Regions from separate parts of the Desulfitobacterium chlororespirans DSM 11544 genome, predicted to be linked through region 2. Evidence: riboswitches for the same ligand, from Rfam matches in the RefSeq annotation. Region 2 holds a riboswitch; each other region holds the start of a gene.
What was found. A riboswitch is a leader RNA that binds a small molecule or an ion and turns the genes downstream of it on or off. The one in region 2 is predicted to bind molybdenum cofactor.

Region 1: linked by a shared signal. The riboswitch ahead of moaA (GTP 3',8-cyclase MoaA) and the one ahead of BUA14_RS21000 (molybdopterin-binding protein) in region 2 are both predicted to bind molybdenum cofactor.
Region 3: linked by a shared signal. The riboswitch ahead of BUA14_RS25865 (molybdopterin molybdotransferase MoeA) and the one ahead of BUA14_RS21000 (molybdopterin-binding protein) in region 2 are both predicted to bind molybdenum cofactor.

The regions. Positions count from the first base shown of each region.
Region 1 covers NZ_FRDN01000005.1:412,337-418,840, forward strand. Annotated here, with positions in the region: gene fdhF (formate dehydrogenase subunit alpha) at 1-2,217, shown strand, start outside; gene mobA (molybdenum cofactor guanylyltransferase) at 2,477-3,100, shown strand; molybdenum cofactor riboswitch at 3,296-3,422, shown strand; gene moaA (GTP 3',8-cyclase MoaA) at 3,495-4,466, shown strand; gene moaC (cyclic pyranopterin monophosphate synthase MoaC) at 4,469-4,960, shown strand; gene BUA14_RS07845 (MOSC domain-containing protein) at 5,006-5,440, shown strand; gene BUA14_RS07850 (MogA/MoaB family molybdenum cofactor biosynthesis protein) at 5,440-5,940, shown strand; gene BUA14_RS07855 (NYN domain-containing protein) at 6,066-6,504, shown strand, end outside.
Region 2 covers NZ_FRDN01000014.1:122,405-128,908, forward strand. Annotated here, with positions in the region: gene BUA14_RS20990 (AAA family ATPase) at 1-743, shown strand, start outside; gene BUA14_RS20995 (VWA domain-containing protein) at 758-2,167, shown strand; gene BUA14_RS21000 (molybdopterin-binding protein) at 2,433-3,455, opposite strand; molybdenum cofactor riboswitch at 3,448-3,600, opposite strand; gene BUA14_RS21005 (Crp/Fnr family transcriptional regulator) at 3,734-4,438, shown strand; gene BUA14_RS21010 (4Fe-4S dicluster domain-containing protein) at 4,443-5,039, opposite strand; gene BUA14_RS21015 (DMT family transporter) at 5,183-6,100, opposite strand; gene BUA14_RS21020 (AraC family transcriptional regulator) at 6,124-6,504, opposite strand, start outside.
Region 3 covers NZ_FRDN01000023.1:2,858-9,361, reverse strand. Annotated here, with positions in the region: gene BUA14_RS25880 (nitrogenase component 1) at 1-1,093, opposite strand, end outside; gene BUA14_RS25875 (nitrogenase component 1) at 1,099-2,340, opposite strand; gene BUA14_RS25870 (nucleotide-binding protein) at 2,333-3,091, opposite strand; gene BUA14_RS25865 (molybdopterin molybdotransferase MoeA) at 3,106-4,416, opposite strand; molybdenum cofactor riboswitch at 4,522-4,654, opposite strand; gene BUA14_RS25860 (double-CXXCG motif protein) at 4,802-5,458, opposite strand; cobalamin riboswitch at 5,615-5,793, opposite strand; gene BUA14_RS25855 (4Fe-4S dicluster domain-containing protein) at 6,010-6,252, opposite strand; gene BUA14_RS25850 (response regulator transcription factor) at 6,277-6,504, opposite strand, start outside.

The DNA of each region.
Region 1 (6,504 bases), on a different contig from region 2:
CGGGCCTGTGAAGAGATTCAGGGGCGAAGTGTGTTGGATTTCTTTAAGCGGGGGTTTGACTCCCAAGTGGGACCGGCCTTTGATGTTCCTTATAGTGAATCGGAATGCGTTTTCTGCGGTTCCTGTGTTTCGGTTTGCCCGGTGGGGGCCTTGGTGGAGAAAAAGATGGTCGGCCAGGCGCGGGCCTGGAATATTGAGAAAGTACAGACCACCTGCCCTTTCTGCGGCACAGGCTGTAATTTTGATTTAAATGTCAGCAATGGCAAAGTGATCGGGGTAACCTCCAATCCGGAGGCACCGGTGAATGGTAAAGCCCTTTGTGTCAAGGGCCGTTTTGGTATGGACTTGATCCACAGCCCCCAGCGTCTGACCACCCCTTTGATTAAAAAGGATGGGGAATTCGTCCCGGCAGGCTGGGATGAAGCCCTTGATTTAATAGCCGCAAAGTTCTCCCAGATCAAAGAGGACTATGGGCCAGATTCTTTTGCAGCACTGAGTTCGGCCCGCTGTACTAATGAAGAAAATTACCTGATGCAAAAATTTATGCGCGCAGTGATCGGAACCAATAATGTTGATCACTGCGCCCGTACCTGACACGCTCCCACTGTGGCAGGTCTTGCCACTTCATTTGGTTCAGGAGCGATGACTAATTCTATCAATGAAATCCCTAATGCTGAAGTCATGTTTGTGATTGGTTCCAATACGACAGAAGCCCATCCGATTATCGGCACCAAGATGAAGCAGGCTCTGGCTCGGGGCGCCAAGCTTATTGTTGCTGATCCACGGGAGATCGAGCTGGCCAGGGATGCTCATATCTGGATGAGATTGAAACCAGGTACGGATATTGCCCTGATCAACGGGATCATGAACATCATTGTTGAGAATGGCTGGGAGGATCGTGCTTTTATTGAGGAACGAACCGAAGGCTATCAAGAACTCCGGGAAAATCTCAAGAAATTCCCGCCGGAAGAAGTCAGCAAAATTACTGGAGTTCCCGTGGAGCTGATGGCAGAAGCTGCCCGTCTCTACACCAGTGTGGAGCGAGCTCAGATTTTCTACACTCTGGGAATCACGGAACATGTTTGTGGTACGGATAATGTTATGTCCCTGGCCAATCTGGCCATGCTGACCGGAAATATCGGCAAAGAAAGCTCCGGGGTCAACCCGCTGCGAGGGCAGAACAATGTACAGGGAGCCTGCGACATGGGAGCTCTGCCCAATGTTTACCCCGGCTATCAGAGTGTTACCAACTCAGAAGCGCGGGCTAAGTTTGAAGAGGCCTGGGGAGTTTCCCTTAATCCCAATCAGGGCTTCATGATTCCGGATATGTTTGATTCAGCGGTCAAGAAAGAATTGCGGGCCATGTATATCATGGGAGAAGATCCTGTGCTGACCGATGCCGACGCCAATCATGTGCGCAAAGGCCTGGGGGCTCTGGATTTCCTGGTTGTTCAGAACATCTTTATGTCTGAGACTGCCGAACTGGCCGATGTCATTTTGCCGGGGGCCAGCTTTGCGGAAAAGGACGGCACGTTCACGAATACCGAGCGCCGGGTGCAACGGGTTAATCGGGCGATTAAGCCGATCGCCAATACGAAGGCCGACTGGGAAATCATTTGCGAGCTTGCCAACCGGATGGGTTACCCGATGACTTACCCATCGCCCGCAGAGATTATGCTGGAAGTTGCCTCGCTGGCACCGCAGTTTGCCGGCATTACCTATGAGCGTCTGGGCAAAAAAGGTCTGCAATGGCCGGTTCCCCATGCCGAACATCTGGGCACAAAGTTCCTGCATGCAGGGAAATTTACCCGCGGTAAAGGCGTGTTCATGGTGATTGAGCATCAACTGCCGGATGAGCTGCCTGATGAAGAGTACCCATTCCTGCTGACCACGGGCCGCAAGCTGCAGCATTATAACATCTCCACCCGTTTTTCGGCGGCGCTGGATGAGCATGCCCCCGAAGAATTGGCTGAGCTTAATCCTAAGGACGCCCGGCGATTGGGGATTCAGGATGGAGAGAAAATCAAGGTAGTTTCCCGCCGCGGCGAAGTAGTAACCAAGGTTTGGGTAACCAAACGAGTTCCGCCGGGAGTGCTCTTTATGACCCTGCACTACAGGGAGTCACCGACCAATGTCTTAACCAACGGAGCGTATGATAAAGTAACCAAGACCTACGAATATAAGGTCTGTGGTGTGCGTGTGGAAGCTCTGAAGTAATTTAAGCAATAAAGAAAACTCGCTTCAGGTGGAGTTTCAACTCTATCTGAAGCGTAGTTGACTTATCCGCGGAGTGGATAAGAATAGGAGAGTGTCTGGCTATATCCAGTATATAGCGTGGGGCACTCTCGTTTTGTTACAAAAAAAGGCAGCAATGGCTAAAACCTTCTAAAGCTCTACCCTAGGCATGTTTTCTCTATCTATGTTACAATATAAGACAAAAGTTTAAACGTTGATAGAGACAAGGGAGATATATGATATGGGTGCTGATTATGGACAAACCCTTCTGCCGATGACCGGGATTATTCTGGCCGGTGGGAAAAGTTCCCGCATGGGTTGCAACAAGGCTTTTATTGAATGGGATGGGGCACCGCTCATCGAACACAGCTTAGCTGTCTTCAATGCGGTTTTTGCGGAAGTGATGATTAGCAGCAATCATCCGGAGCTTTACGCTAACTATGGAGTAAAGGTGATCAAGGATAACTATCCGGATCATGGGCCGTTAGGTGGATTGGAAGCATGCTTGCGAGAAGCCCGCTATGATTATGCCTTTTTTGCTGCTTGCGATATGCCTTTTTTGAATACAGAGGTGATTCGATTTATGGCTGGGGAAATTGAAGGAGAGGATATTTTAGTTCCCGAGATTGATGGTGGAGTTCACCCTCTGCATGCTTTTTACCACAAAAATTGCCTCCCTTTGCTTGCCGAGAGCTTAAAGGCAAAGCATCTTAAACTGACAAAGCTTGTTCAGCAATACAGCAGAGTGCGTTATATAAGGGAAAAGGATTTCCGAGATTTTCCCGCAATGCATCTTTTTTTAAGCAATATGAATACGCCTCAAGAGTGCCTGGAGCTGCGGCAACATAATAGTCAGAGTAATTAATGCTGTAAAAAGAACATTCTTTATTATTTTTAATGGAAAAAATGTTATTTATCTGGAATATATTAAGAAATATTAATAAGGATTAAGAAATATTATTCCTTTGAACCTCTTTTTGCAATCTCCAAAATGGTGTATACTACAAGTAGTACATTCTTCTATAATTTTTTTTAAATATGGTATGATGAGCAAATAGAATATGTTTATGTGCTCCGAAACTGGAAACCTAAAGTGAGCTATGGTTTGCCAGTCGTGCATTCTGCACCGGGTATTATTGGAAACAGTAATGCCTCCCATTTGGAAAGGAGTCTGTAGGGTATGCGGGAGCTCCGCGGTTTTACAGACCGTGGGGCTTATTTATTTTGTGGAATAATGAACGTGAAGGTGAGGGGAATCTATGCAAGATCAATATCGGCGCCAGATCGAATACCTGAGGATTTCCATTACAGATCGCTGCAATTTACGATGTAAATATTGCATGCCCGCTGAAGGAGTTCAATGGATTCCTCATGAGCGCATCTTAACCTATGAGGAAATACTGCGTGTCATGCGGATTAGCACTACCTTAGGCTTTAGACGGTTCCGCATCACCGGCGGGGAACCCTTAATTAGGTCCGGAGTCCTGGAATTTTTGCAGAATGCCTCGCAAATTCCAGGAGTGGAAGATTTGATGCTGACCACCAATGGGATACTTCTTGCGGACATGGCAGAAGATCTGAAAAAGGCGGGAGTTAATCGGGTCAATATAAGCCTGGATACGTTCAATGAAGATAGGTTCCGGGAACTTACCCGTGGTGGGGATATTAAGAAAGTCTTTCAGGGAATACACCGCTCTCTCGAAGTAGGGCTGCATCCGGTTAAGCTTAATGTGGTGGTTGTTCGTGATTTCAATAGCCATGAGCTGCCCCGTTTTATGGAATTAGCTCGTGACTATCCGCTTCATGTTCGCTTTATCGAATTGATGCCGATCGGAATCAGCTCGGATAAGCGCAGTGATTTTGTATCTATCGATGAGATGAAAGCAATACTGGGTTTAGAGGGCCTTAAAGCCACTCACGATATTCAAGGGGGAGGTCCTGCAGAATATATCACTTCAGAGGGCTTTAAGGGCAGTGTGGGCTTTATCAGCGCTATCAGCAAACATTTCTGCAGCACTTGCAATCGAATTCGCCTGACTCCCGACGGGAAGCTGCGCCTGTGCTTGCACAGTTCCAAAGAAGTGGATTTTCGTGAAGTGCTTCGCTCCAACAAGAGTGATAATGAAGTCAGGGATGTTTTTGCCCAAGCGATTTGGAATAAGCCGGCTGAACATCATATGAATGATCAGGCTTGGCAGGATCAACGGATTATGTCCCAGATTGGAGGATAATTATGGAACTGACACATTTTGATGAAGAAGGCCGGGCACGTATGGTGGATGTCTCAGATAAGGCGGAGACGACCCGAGTGGCTACTGCCCGGGGTAGAGTAGAAATGCAGGCGGAGACTTTGGAGAGGATTCGCTCAGGACAGATTGCCAAAGGGGATGTGTTGGCGGTGGCCCAGGTCGCGGGAATCATGGCAGCCAAACAAACTTCAAATCTGATTCCCATGTGTCACCCTCTGGCTATTACAGGGGCAAAGCTGAATTTCGAAATTGTTCCTCCCGGAACCATAGAAATCGAAGGAATTGTCAAAGTCACGGGTAAAACCGGGGTTGAGATGGAAGCTCTTACGGCTGTCAGTGTTGCTGCCTTAACTATTTACGATATGTGCAAGGCTATTGACAAGACCATGGTCATCGGCGATATCCGGCTTATGGAGAAAACCGGCGGCAAGAGCGGGCACTTTATTCGTGAAGACCACTTAAAGGGCATAATTTAAAGGGATAAATTCGAATTAATTTGAAGCGAATTAGGAGGAACGATAATGGCGAAGATTATCGCAGTCTGTACAAGTGAGAAAAAAGGGATGCGGAAAAAAAATGTAGGGGAGGGAGTGCTGAAGGTTAATTTTGGTATCGAAGGAGATGCTCATGGCGGGGATTGGCATCGTCAGGTAAGCTTGCTGGCGATGGAAAGCATCAAGAAGATGCAGGATATGGGGCTTGATGTGGGACCGGGAGATTTTGCCGAGAATTTAACCACCGAAGGAATCGATCTGGTTAGTCTGCCCTTGGGCACAAAATTAAAGATTGGTGAAACCGGCGTGGGCGAAGTGACACAGATCGGTAAAGAATGTCACACCCGATGTGCTATTTATTATCAAGCGGGAGACTGTGTTATGCCCAAGGAAGGGATCTTCATCCGTGTTCTGGACGGCGGCCCTATAAGTGTGGGAGATAGTGTTGAGGTGATGGAGTAATGTTGAGAGTTGGAGTTATAACCGCCAGTGATAAAGGATCTCAGGGGCAAAGAGAGGATCTTTCCGGTGCTGTTCTCAAGGAACTGGTGAAAGAGATTGACGGTGAGGTTGTTCTCTATACCATTCTTCCGGATGATCGGGAACTTTTGGCCCAAACGATGAAAAAGTGGGCTGATGAAGAGGGCTTAGACCTTATTCTGACCACAGGTGGCACAGGTTTCTCCCTGCGTGATGTCACCCCGGAGGCGACGATTGCTATTGCGGATCGTATGGTCCCTGGGATTGCTGAAGTGATGCGTTATGAAAGCTACAAAATTACTCCGAAGGCTATGTTGAGCCGGGCAGTAGCGGCCTTGCGCAAGCAGACTTTAATCATCAATATGCCGGGTTCGCCTAAGGCCTGTAAGGAGTGTTGGGCAGCTCTTGTCCCTGCTTTGCCCCATGGAATTCAGATCCTCAAAGGCGAGGCCAGCGAGTGTGCTGCGCCTGTTCATCAATAGGCATCTTCAGCGTATTTTTTAGGTTTTTTAGATTCAATTTAATATAAAATTTTTTTTGCTTGTCACTCCTGTCCTTTTCCTGCGTACTCTATAGTAAGGGAAAGTGGAAATGGGGTGACATTGTTTTGAAGGCGATTGCTTTTATTGATTATGAAAATATATGGACTGGACTCTTTGAACAAGGTTATGAATTAACTCCGGAAATCCTTATGGAATCCATTCAACTGTATGCTAAACAAAATGACTATGTTCTATCTGCTATTTATCTCTATGCTAATTTCGATCGGGAAGAATTCTGGCGTGCCCAGACTTCCTTTGAGAAGATTCATGTATATACACGCCATGTTTACGGAAAGAACAATTTTGCCAGTACAGGATTAAGGCGGAATGCGGCGGATGTGGAGCTCATATTGGAAGCGCAGGAGATCTTGCTGACCCGTACCGCAACCTTTGATGTGTTTCTTCTTCTAACTGGGGATGGAGATTTTTTGCCTTTAGTTCGCAAAGTAAGGGCCTGGGGAAAAGATGTTAAAGTCATTGGCGTGAAGGGAAGCATGCACCACG
Region 2 (6,504 bases):
GCAAAACTCAGCTGGCCCTGGCCCTGGCGCGCAGCACCGGCTGCAGACTGATCCGCCTCCAGTGCTATGAAGGGCTGGATTTAAACAAAGCCCTTTACGAATGGGACTATGCCAAACAATTGCTGCGCCTGCAGGTGGGAATCTCCGGCTGGGAAGAGATTAAGGAGAATATTTATGGGCCGGAGTTTTTATTGGCCAGGCCTTTGCTGCAAACTGTGCTTGCGGAAGAGCCTGTTATTCTTTTAATTGATGAACTGGACAAAAGCGATGAAGAATTTGAAAGCTTTTTGCTGGAGCTGCTTGCCGAATTTCAAGTCACCATCCCGGATGTAGGAACCTTTAAAGCCCAAAATTCCCCCATAGTCCTCTTAACCAGCAACAACACCCGGGATCTTTCCGAAGCTTTAAGAAGGCGATGTGTTCATCTGCTTTTAGCTTATCCCGATGTGGAACAGGAAATGAGGATTCTCGCTCAGCGGTGTCCGGAAATTGCCGCGGCCTTAATTCAGGATGTCTGTGAATTTGTGGCCAAAATCCGCAAGATCCCTTTGCGCAAATTGCCCAGTGTCTCCGAAAGCATGGACTTTGCCCGTGCCCTCCATATTCTGCGCCAGGACTCCCTCGATATGCAGCAATTGTCAGGTACCCTATCCATACTTTTAAAATATCCCAGTGATTTGGCGAAACTTGAGGATCGTTTAAAAGCCTGGCAACAGGAAGCTGCCAGAAGAACCCAGGCCTAGGACGGGGTGCAGTCATGAACGAATTAACGATCAACGGCTGGCAGCTGCTGAAGCTTATCTCGGCACTGCGCTCAGTGGGCATCGATATCACGCTGGACGAGGTTCAGGATGCTTTAAAGGCCTTAACCCGGTACCCGGACCTGGCACCTAAGCTCGTGCTTAAATCTCTCTTCATCCATCGCCAAGAAGATCAGCCGCTTTTCGACATGATCTATGAACTCTTGGCTTCAGCTCCATCCTCCTCTCCGGATTCAGAACCTACCGCCCCGGGGCAATGTACAGGCTCAGATCAAGAGGAGGCTGGGGATGGCTCCCATCAGGGCATCGGTACCGGGCAAGGAGGAATCACCCTGCACCTTAAATCAGCGGAAGAGTCCTCTCCATCCCGGGCAATTTCCTTTCAAATGCCGGATCTCCACTATTTGATGGGCCTTAAAGGGTTCCCCAGTACCATCGAGGAAGAAGAAACACAGGAACTCGATTTGGGAAAGCAGGTCAGATTCATCCTGGGACAGTCAGGGTTTTTGACTTGGTCCAATTCTTTGGAGCTGGCTAAAGGCCGGGGGGAAGTCCCGGAAGATCAGTGGCTCAAATTTGAAGCTTATCGGGACTTCTGGCAGCGCCGGATTCACCAGGTCCTTTGGCAGGAACGCTTATCCGAGCAAAACCGCTGGGACAGCTTCCGTGAAATAAATTGGCGCTTTAAGCCCCTGAATTCATTTACCGCCGCTGAAGAAGGGATGGTCCAGCAAGCGCTCCGGCAGATGGGCAACCAATTGGCCGTTCACCGGGGCTTGCGGAAAAAAAAGGCTCCCCGGGGCAGACTACGCCTCTCCTCTTTGCTCAAAGAAATGGTGCGGGGTAATGGCTCTGTCTTTCGCTTCGAGTATGAAACCCCTGCCTTAAAGCATCCCGAGCTCATTGTCTTATGCGATGTATCCAATTCCGTGGCTCCCTTCTCGCAATTCCTTCTCTACTTATGCCAACGCATGAAATCCCGCTTTCGTAAAGTGCGGCTTTACCTTTTTATTGATGGACTCTGGGATATCACCCATGAAGAATGGCTGGCAAGCGGTGACTCCATGGCCGAGATCCGTTCCTGGGGCCGTAAGCATTCTTCCGGCTTTACCGATTATGGCAAGGTATTTAAAGACTTTGCCCGGGATGTTTTGCCCTCACTTTCCACTCGGGGGACCATCTTGATTATGGGAGATGGCCGCAACAATTTCCGCCCTGCCCAAGCGGACTATCTGCAGGAGATCCAAGGGAAGGTTAAGCATGTCTTCTGGCTGAACCCCTTGGCTGAAAAGGATTGGACTTTGCCGGACAATCTTATGGGTGAGTACAGGAACTATTGCACCCGGGTTTTTCCCTGCCGGAACCTCAGCGATTTATGGCGAATCTCTAAAAAAGTCTTCTCCTGAAGAAGCGCCAGCTCTTTTATCAACAGTCCATTGCTCAGCCAAATTACCAACCGGTTGGTAATTTGGCTGAGCAATGGTTGTAAAAAAGGGAGCCTCACCGACTGCTTTAAATTACCTAAAGCCGTTGGGTGAGGCTCCCTTACCTTGCACTATCAGAAAGTATAAGCTTGCGCTATATACTTTCTAAGCATAAGGGCAACCAGCGACTTCGCCTCCTTCGTAAGTATGCGTTTAAGGCACGGCGAAGCCGGGTTTTCTTTAACACTTATTTGCCGAAGGAACAGTGGGGATAGGTACATTCCGGACACTCCAGGCACAAGCCGCCATGACCGTATTTGGCAATTTCCAGGCGGGTAAGCCGCTCACCGGCCAGGATGCGGGTGGCCACCAGATCAAAGACCGTTTTTCTTGAATACATGACACATCCGGGCAAGCCCAGAATCGGGATATCATCCAGGTAAGCCAGCAACAGCATGGCTCCGGGAAGAACAGGAGTACCATAAGTGATCAACTCTCCACCCAGACCTTTGATAGCTGTAGGGGTTAAATCATCGGGATCCACGGACATGCCGCCGGTGACCAGAACCATTTCCGCGCCTTGTTCGATATGCTCGCGGATGCGTTCCTGAATCATCTCCACATCATCGTCGGCGAAGGTTTGCCCCAGCAGGACAGAACCCCATTCGGCCACTTTTCCCTGAAGAACCGGTCCGAATTTATCCTGGATCCGGCCATGGTATACTTCACTTCCCGTGGTCACCACCCCAACCTTTTTGGATTGCAGGGGGCGGATTTGCAGAATGGGTTCCCCAAAGCGGCGGGCGATTCCTTCCGCTTCGATCACGACATTTTCATCGATCATCAAAGGAACCACTCTGGTCCCGGCTATCTTCTGCCCTTTCTTCACCGGGCGATGATTATGAAGAGTAGCGAGGATAATATATTCTAACGAATTCAGGGCATAGATCCCTTCTTCCGAAGCATAGATTAAGCCATCCTCTTCAGCAATCAAATTGACCTTTCCCTCTTTCGTTTCACTGAAGGAAAGCCCCGGACCGGCCACAGCTTTGGCCAGACGCTCCGCTGCTTCATCTTCGTGAATAAGACCCGGAGTCTGATCCCACACAAAAATATGCTCTTTTCCCATACTAAGCAGGGTTGGGATATCCTCCTCTTTGATCACATGCCCCTTTCTAAAGCGGGCGTCTTTTGTTTTTCCTGGGATAATTTGTGTCAGATCGTGCATAAGCACCGATCCGATCGCATCCTGTACTTTAATCTTCTGCATAGGGGTTCCTCCTTTTCTTTACGGAAGGCATGTTCATTTCTAAGCACACCCTGGTTTCAGACATTTCTGAAACGGCCAAAATTCCGTAGATAGCGTGAGACTTGCTTCAGTCAGTAGGAAATATGGCTCGGCCATTCCCTATTATAAACCATAAGCAGCGATCAGGGAATGTCTCACTGCTCAAGAAAATGGTTTTTTCGAATTTTAAAGGGTTTCTGCCAAGGGATAGAGAATTTTCTTCATAATATACTTCAATAGTTTATGAGAGGAAGAGAAGTATGGCTAGTAATATCACCGGGTTTGAAATATTTAAAAGCAATCCTAACTGGCAGGAACTGCCCGATTCATTTTGGGAGTTTTGTTCTGCTCACGGGCGGGTGCGCCATTATGCGGCAAAGCAATTCCTTTTCTTTTTCGGTGAAGAAAGCAATTCAGTTTATTTTTTACTCAAAGGCCGCATTCAAATCCTGCTTATGAGTGAATTTACCGAAAAAATTTTCCGGATTCTGCAGCCGCCCGCGTTTTTTCCGGAAGTTGTTTTAGATAATAAAGCTTATCCTTATGCAGCCCTCACTGCTGAAGCCTCCGATGTTTTCGTTTTGGATCGCAAGGCACTGGTCCAGTATTTTAAGGAGAATCCTTCCACCCTCCTGCCTTTTTATCAAAACATGGCTTTGGATCTCCGCAGAGCCTACCGGCAAATTAAAAACATCGCCCTGGGGGATGCTCGTTCCCGGCTGGGGGCCAAACTCTTTGCTCTGGCTCATGTCCACGGCCAGGAGACCCCTGAGGGAATTCTGATCACTGTTCCTCTTACCGCTACCGAGCTGGCGGGAATGTGCAGCTTAGCGCGGGAATCCGTGAGCCGCATCTTAAGCCAATTGCGGGATTTAGGAATACTTAAAATGGAGAAAAAACAAATCACCATCAGCGATTTAGACCAGCTGAGGGGCTGGATTCACGAACGCCAAAACTCTTTATAAAACCTTACAGATGTGGTCGACGGTCCAGAAAATGAGTAAGCCTTTCCTGAGGCAGGCCATTGTCTATATAGTCTTCAAGGATGCGGCCAATGATCCGGGGAAGTTCAGAAGTCTGAAGCTTTTCCCTGGACAATCGCGCCAATTGGGGATGCCTTCCCAGGCGTCCACCGAGATGAAGAGTCCATCCCGATTCCCCGGGAAGGATTTTGCCTGTGGGGCAGGAACGCACACAATCCCCGCAGCCAATGCACTTCGTCGGTTCAAATTCCAGCTCTCCCTGCCAGGATAAGGCACCTTCCTGACAAGAACGGCAGCAGGCCTGGCAGCCCGTACACCTTGCCTCTGTAAGCTTAGGCATAAGAAAACCGGTCAGACCGATATCTTTGATTTGAGGCTGGGAACAAGCGTTAGGACAACCGGCTATGCTTATCTTCGGTAAATGATGATAATGAATCACCGGAAACTTCTGCTGCAAATGGGATAATAAATCCAGATCTTTGAACATCTGCTCTAACTGCTGGTGTAATAAAGACCAGTCCTGAGCAGATTTACCGCAATTTTTCCGACAATGCTCCAGGACAAAGCCAGGATGATCGATCATTATGCCTCCTCCATTGCTCATCATTTGAACCTATTGTACCATTCTCAGGCTCTGGTGCTGTGTTTTGGGTCACACTTCTCAAATTCATAGCGGCAAATAAAAAGCATAGCCATTTGACTATGCTTAAACTATCATTTGTGTTGTTAAGCCTTACTCGCGTCTGTCTGCTGAGGGATATGCTTGCCTTTCCTCTCCGAAATCAATAACCCTGTTAATGTCAGCACAATTCCCAATACTGAAGCTCCGGTAATTTCCTCATGCAGCACAATAACGGCAGTAATAACGGTTATGACGGGAACCAGATAAATATAAACGCTGGTTTTCACTGCACCCAATAGTTTCACCGCCGAGTTCCAGGTTACAAAGCAAAGCGCCGATGCTCCCAACCCTAAAAACAGGATATTGAATAGGTTAGCCGGTCGTGTTAGTTCAGTTATGTCTGGATTGAACCCAACTATGCCTAAAGCGGGTATCATAAACATCAACCCATAGAAGAAAATTCTCCGTGTTGCCTGAATGGTGTTGTAGTGAAACCCGCTTATTTTCTTTGTCAAAACAGAATAGGCGGCCCATACCACGGCAGCTAAGACGGCCAGGATATCTCCCAACGGATTCAGTTGCAGGTTGTTGCTTCCGTTAAAGCTGATCAGGATAATCCCGACAACCGCAACGCTGAAACCCATGAAAAACCGCAATCGCAAGGTCTCTGTCTCTAAAAACAGATGAGCCAACAGGGCGGTAAAAAACGGTGAGATTGCGACAATTACCCCTACATTGGCGGCAAAGGTATAGGTCAGGGCTATATTTTCGAGCAGGAAATACAGGGTAACCCCGCATAAACCGGCAGCGGCAAAATATAGCTCCTGCTTTCGTTCCCTGAGCCTGAGCCTGTGAGGATAAGCGAGGAGCAAGACAAGAAAACCAATCGCAAACCTTAGGAAGAGTATTTCCACAGGCGTTATTGATTCTAAAAGCAACTTGGTGGATATAAAGGTTGTACCCCAAATAAAAATCGTCATAAATGCCAACAAATGTCCCTGAATCTCTTTCTTTGTGTCCATGAAAATCCTTTCCATTCCAAAAATCAGCTTTGAGCATTCTTAAAAATGTTCATGTATTGTTTTGGAGTCAGCCCGATAAACTTTTTAAAGAAGTTGGAAAAATGGCTTTGATCGGTAAACCCGGTCTGCAGCGCCACGTCAATGGGCAACATCCCCTGCTCCAGCATTTTCTTTGCTTTGCCAATCCGTATCGTTTCCAAATAGCTATAGGGGGAGATACCTTTTTGCTTTGTAAAGGAACGAAGCAGGTAGTATTTGCTCAGCCCGGTCAAATTGCCTAAGTCAGCCAGGGTGATAGTTTCCATATAGTGTTTTTCTAAGAATTCACAGATAGCTCGTGCTTCAGCGCTTTGCTCTGCAGTTGCAGTCGTTATGGCCTGCTCTGTATAGTCTGCTATGAGCTG
Region 3 (6,504 bases), on a different contig from region 2:
GGCTATGGCCCTTAAGCCCGGCTGCGGCAGGAATACTGAGAATCAGCGGATCGGCGATAAGCCTTGTATAAACGCCGCTGCGCAAAAGCTTAATCAGCTGCTTTTCGCTTTTCAGCAGCAAATCGCCGGGTAAAGCCAATTCCGGTTCCAGGTCAAAGAAGCTGGCCACGGTGATCTCCTGCCGGCAACCGGCTTGCCGGAGAGCGGCCCGCAAAGAATTGGCCATCACCTGATCGCCGATAATCAGCAAAGCCCCTGTTCCTTCTGCCGCCGGCCAGGCTCCGCCCTCGGCGGCTGGGGTGCCCTTGAGCAGACGATTTTGTTTATCCGCCATGGTCTGCCCTAAAGCCTCCAGCACAATCCTGCTGTGCCTTATCCCTAAAGGAGCCGCCGCCACATAGGGAATACCGTAATTTTTATAGAGGTATTGGGCGGCCGCCCAACCGGACTGGGATACTACCAGATTGACCTCCGCGGCGGGGGCCCGCCGCAGCTGATCCAGTTCCGTCCCCATCCAGAAACTCCCGCCGACCTGGAAGCCATTATCCTCCAGCAGGCGAATTAAGTCTTTGCTGTTATCATTGGCCGAGAAATCCAGGGGAGTCAGGCCTAAAATATTCACCTGTCCGGCAGCCGTTGGGATTCCGGGGACAGCGAATCGCTGGAGCAGCCGCAGGTGGGCGGCCGAAATTCCTTTGTTGTAATAAGAAAATCCAGTCGTATCAAATCCTAAGGCCGCAAAACCGCTGCGCGCCTCAATCTCCCGGGCGATACCCTTCATATCCCTGCCGATGATCGCCGGCACAGGGCTGCCCAGAAGAGCAATGAATTCCGGCTTGAGCTTCTCTGCCGCTTCAATCGTTTGGCTGATCAGCCGTTCTTCATCCCCCAGCACTGCTTCAATGGTTCTTAGATTGGAACCAAAGGTGCTGCGCGTGCTTTCCGTCCAGCGGGGTTCGTCATAGGTGACATAATTGCGGGTACAGCATGAGGCATCATCGATAATGATCAGACAGTTCAATTCATACAGCGCAGAGCAGACTCCGGAGTAATCGCTGGCAAAAGGCGGGAGATAGACAGCTAGCCGTTCCATGATGCTCACTTCCCCTCATCCTTTTTCTCATTCAGGTGTTCCCAGTCCGCTGACCTGGCGGCAGCTTTGCCCATCAGCCCCATCAGCTTGCGAATACCGTGGAACCCATAATGGGATTCGTCATTGAACATATTCACAAAATACCTGGCCTTCAGCAAAAAAGCGCAGTCATAGCCAATTGCCATGCATTCCTTGTCCAGGCCATAACCGGCAACGGCTTTGACACCCTCCCGGTTGATAACGTTGACCTGAGGGTGATGATCGGCCAGCCATTGCCGCTCCTCAGCATCCTCCCGGGGAGAATGGGGGGCAAAGACCGCCTTCACTTGAAAGCCGTAGCCCAGAAGAGCCTTGGCCAAGGCAAAGGGCCGCATAGAGGCGGAAGAATCCACAACAATCGGAATATCCCCCACCATTTCTCTGGCGACTATGATGTCCAGCAGGGTCTGCCGGATCTCCCCGCCAAAATCCGGGCAGGGCTTGCCCAACAGGTCGGCGAGATCTTGATAATGCTGCAAAACTTCCTTTATATCATAGGAAACCGGGTTGTCATAATAAGGAATGCCCAGCTTTGCCGCCATGTTCTGAGCGGCAACCTGACCCATCGGCATCAGGACCAGGTTTAACCGGCTGGAGGCCATCTTCTGATAGTCCGCAAAGGTCTCACAGGTGAAAAGCTCCCGTATCGTGTCAATCCCCCACTCCTTCAGGACAGTAAACAACTCGCTCTCCGGGTCGAGGGAAACATAATTGCCGATGAAATTGAGGCTATTTTCCTTTTGCTCCGTATACTCCAGCAGCCCATACATCTGGTTATGCTTGCGCATGCCCTGGGATATTTTTTCATCAGCCACCACGGGATTGATATGGCAAACTGTGAAATAAAGCCCGGGAAAACGGCTTTTCAGCTCCCGCAAAAGAGCTTTTTCATCAGTACCCAGAAAATCGTCGATACAGTTGAAGTACAGCACAAAGGCCTTGGGCACCGGCTCCAGCACTTCCAGGAGCTCCTCCACCGCATCGCCGATATTCTCCACATATTGTCCGGAAACCGCATCCTCTTCCCCAATATATAGAAAGGAGAGAAACTCCTTTTCCCCGTTTTGCAAAGCGCGGATAGCGTTGCGGCGGCCGCAGGCCGTGGGGCAGATATGGAGACTGTGGCTTTCCGGGATGCGCAGAATCGTTTTTGACCTGCTCCGGTTGGGAATATAATAAAGAAGATTATTTTGAACCCTTTTACTCATGTCCGCACACCTCAAGGAAGCGCCGGGCCAGAGTGCGGTAGCCTTGGGCAATCTCCGTTTCCGGAAAAATCTCCATAACCGTCTTGCCCTGCTCTTCCCCCTTCTGGATCTCGGCCGCCCGGGGAATAACGGCAATAAGCTCGCCCTGGGTTTCCGCCGCCAGCTGCTGCACCAACTCCAGCTCCTTGTCCACATTGCGCCGGTTCAGGATCAGCCCTCCGTAACGGGCATAGTCCCGGCTGCGGAAATTGGCCAAAGCTGCGGCGATATTGGAAGCTGCATACATAGACATCATCTCTCCCGAGGTAACGATAAAGACCACATCCGTATATTCGCCCCGCAGAGGCATGGCGAAGCCGCCGCAGACCACATCCCCCAACACATCGTAAAGCACGATATCCGGCTGGTAGACTTCATAAGCTTTCATTTCCGCCAAGGTATCAAAAGCGGTGATAATTCCCCGTCCCGCACAGCCGATGCCGGGCATGGGACCGCCTGCTTCCACACAAAGTACCCCGTTATAGCCCTCCTGTACAAAGTCGCTCACCTGCAGGTCATCCCGTCTGCTGCGCACCAGCTCCAATACGGTGGGAATGGCCCGGCCCCCGGTCAGCATCCGCGTGGAATCCGCCTTGGGATCGCAGCCGATCTGCATCACTTTATAGCCCATCTCGCTCAAGGCCACCGCCAAATTGGAGGTGGTGGTGGATTTGCCAATCCCTCCCTTACCGTAAATAGCTGCTCTAATCATGGTTTATGCACTCCTTACCCGGTGGGATTGTCCTGCCCAGTTTGACTGCGCTGCCTGAGCGTCTTTTCGCCGCAAAGCAGCCGTACTGTAGCTGGTTCCCCCTTTTTTAGCAAACGGTCCTCAGCTTCCTCCATCAAAATCCCCGTGGCATTGACAAAACAGTCCACTGTGTCTCCCATCCGGATAGGAACAATCTCATACTCCTCTCCGGTCCAACTGAGACCTACATGAGCATGACGGCCGGAGCGGATTCCACTTTGGTAATCCTCATACAGCCGGGCTTTGATCTCCGGCCGCTCATAACACGGACAACCCAGAAAGCGTTCCATAATCGCGGGCAGGTACTGCTCAGCCTGAGTCAGAGCCGCATGAGGAGGCGCGGGAATTCCCACGACACATTTTCCCTGAATTTCTCCCAGCAGCATGGCTTTCCCACCAGGGTTGAATCCCATGCCCTGGACCAGCACTCTGCCCAGCTTTTCAACAGCCTGGACAGTATAATCTCCATACCGGGCTCCGCTGCGGCCCAAGCCCCCGATCAGGATCAGCACATCACAACGGGAGATAACCTGCAGAATAGCCTGGCAGATCAGATCTTCCCCATCCCCTGCCACCGGTTCTGTCCAGGCCTCCCCGCCGCATTCCCGAAGGATCCCTGCCAAGAGAATGCTGTCCGACTCCACCACCTGTCCGGGGCCGGGCCGGCGGCCGGGTGCCACCAGGTCGTCCCCCACCGGAATGATGGCGGCTTTGGGCTTTTTCCATACGGTTACCGTTTCCACTCCGGCAAAACGCAGGATCGAGAGATTCGCCGGGTTCAGGCGGTAATTGGCCGGAACAAGCCGCTCACCCTCCCGGATGCTACTGCCTGCCCGCTTGATTCCCTGCCCCGGTGCGGGCAACGCCTTGATTTCCACTCTTCCATCTGTCCAATGCTTTACCTGTTCCAAAGGGATCACTGTATCAAAAGGCGGTTCGATCACCGCACCCATCGCCCGGAGACAAAATTCATGTTCAGCCAGCACCCGGCTGCCGCTCTCAAGCAGCTTTTTAGCCTGTTCCCAGTTCACCATAATTCCGTCATGCTGAGCGGTATCTGCCGAAGGCACCGAAAAGGCTGCATAGGTCGGTTCCGAAGTCACCCGGCCCAAGGCTTCATTCAGTGGTACGAATTCCTTGGCCAGTTCAAATTTGGCCTGGTCGAAAAGGATCGCCAAGGCCTCATCCCGGGAGAACGGATCATTCTGCTGCCGATGACAGCGTGTGGCACAACCGATACAGGATGAGGAGGGGCAGCTGATGTGATCATGCTGATTGTTTGCCATGGTGTTTCTCCTTATAAAAACAATACCAACAGAAAAAGCGGCCTGCCTTTCCAAAGCAAAACCGCCCGATGATGAAAACAGCAAAAGCCAGCACCCGATCTGTCAATCCTGTATTTTCTGCTTCCTTTTCATCAGTGAAGGCCAGCTGGTTTCCTGACTGACCCCGTGAGCGGTTTGCTCAGGCTCCTCCGTCATGAGATAGTCTTTTAGACAAAGGAGCTCGGAAAACTATTCAATTTCATTGTTTGTTCATGAACATAACATAACATAAATCAACACAAAAATAAATATCCTGATTTTATTTTACATTAAATTAGGTTATATCCAGTTATGAAATTAGGTTATATGGAGTTATGTTTTCACACAAAAAAAGAAGTGCCTGATCTCAAAGCACTTCCATCTCGGTAAAGGTCAGCCCTGTCAGCTCGTGTCTTTTATAGACTTCAACAAATCGTTCAGAGCAATACACAGTAACTCCGTAGCCCTTGGCCCTGAACAGATCCACTCCCTTGAGGGATTCTTCTCTTAAATAAAGGTAATCCCGCGCTTCAATCCGCTCCTTGCTCTCGGCACTATAGGTTTCATAGCCGCATTCCGGACAACGATTGAGCAGAATAACATTTGATTTTTTATAAAATTCGGCGCTGACAGCGACATGAAGCTTGTAATAGGCCGGCGGCTCTTTGGATATCTTATGGACTCTGATGCCCTGGCGCCTGAGCTCCGTTAGCTGCAGATCCGATAAATCACGGATGGATAGTACATGGGCTTTCTCTAAGCTGTACCCCGTAATCTTTTCTCTTTCCAGGACGTCCTTGGCCTTCCCGGAGATATGATTGATATAAAACCAGAGAAAATCAGGATAATTATCGTTAGATAAAGCAATAGGTGTATCGGTTCCCAAATCATGCATTGTGCTTTTTTTCCATTCTCTTTGGCATAGGGGACAATGGATTTCTTTTCTTGGCCATTCGGTTACACTTACCCCATAGGCGTAGGGCTCTTTTTCTCCTTCATCAATTTCCAAACAATAATAGCGCATCCCATCACCTTCCAATATATACTCTACTTTCCAACATATACTCCGATAATAAAAAAAAGAGCCGGTGTATTCGGCTCTGGCAGACATCATGTAATAAGGTAAAGATGAGCGATCATCCTACCCTTAAATTCACCACACTTATTCTCCCCCGAAAACTTGTGTTTCTGGAATGGGGCAGGTATCCTGACTTGAACTCATCCTCATCCCTTACCTTCCCGGTTTTCACCAGTGGATCCTCTAAGGGGCTCGTCCTTCTTACAGTAGCGGGGCTGTCCCGGCTTCGCACCGGAGTTCCCTATTAATGCATTTAAGCAACCCTATTCCGCCTGATATTCAGTTTTTCCTTATAATCAACATTATATCAAGTACCACTGTAAGTCAACAGAATATTTTGCCTACAACAAAGAGCATCACTCAAAATGAGCAATGCCCTTGAGGCTATCTAATGCAGTTGCAAAATCGGATTCATATCCTATTTTAGCCCCCCATTCCACTATAACCTTTCATCTGAAATTCCCAAACGTTTGGGAATTTCGAATGTCATTAACCCATCAACCGACTTTAATCGCCCTCTCATGGCAGTTATTTTGACACATTTTACAAGCTATACAGGCGGATTCATTGCTGACATAGGCTCTCGAATTACCCTTGACTTTGATCTTTAATTTTCCAATCATATTAAGCTGATTATAATCTGCCTGCTTAACTTCTTGTAATTCCAATACTTTAGCCGGACATTTACTGACACATAATCCGCAGCCATCACACCGATTCAGATTGATGTTTACACTCATAAATCAACACTCCTAAATTAAATTTTATGGATTAAACCGGTAACCGGTTCCCCAGATGGTCTCTATATATTCCGGGTTAGCCGGGTCTCTTTCGATTTTCTTCCTGATCTTTTGAATATGAACCGGGACGGTTGCCAGATCCCCGTAGGACTCCGCGCCCCAAAGCAGATCAAAGATGCGCTCCTTGCTGAAAAGTATATTCGGGTTGGAAGCAAAGAAGAGCAGGAGTTCATATTCCTTGGCGGTGAATTG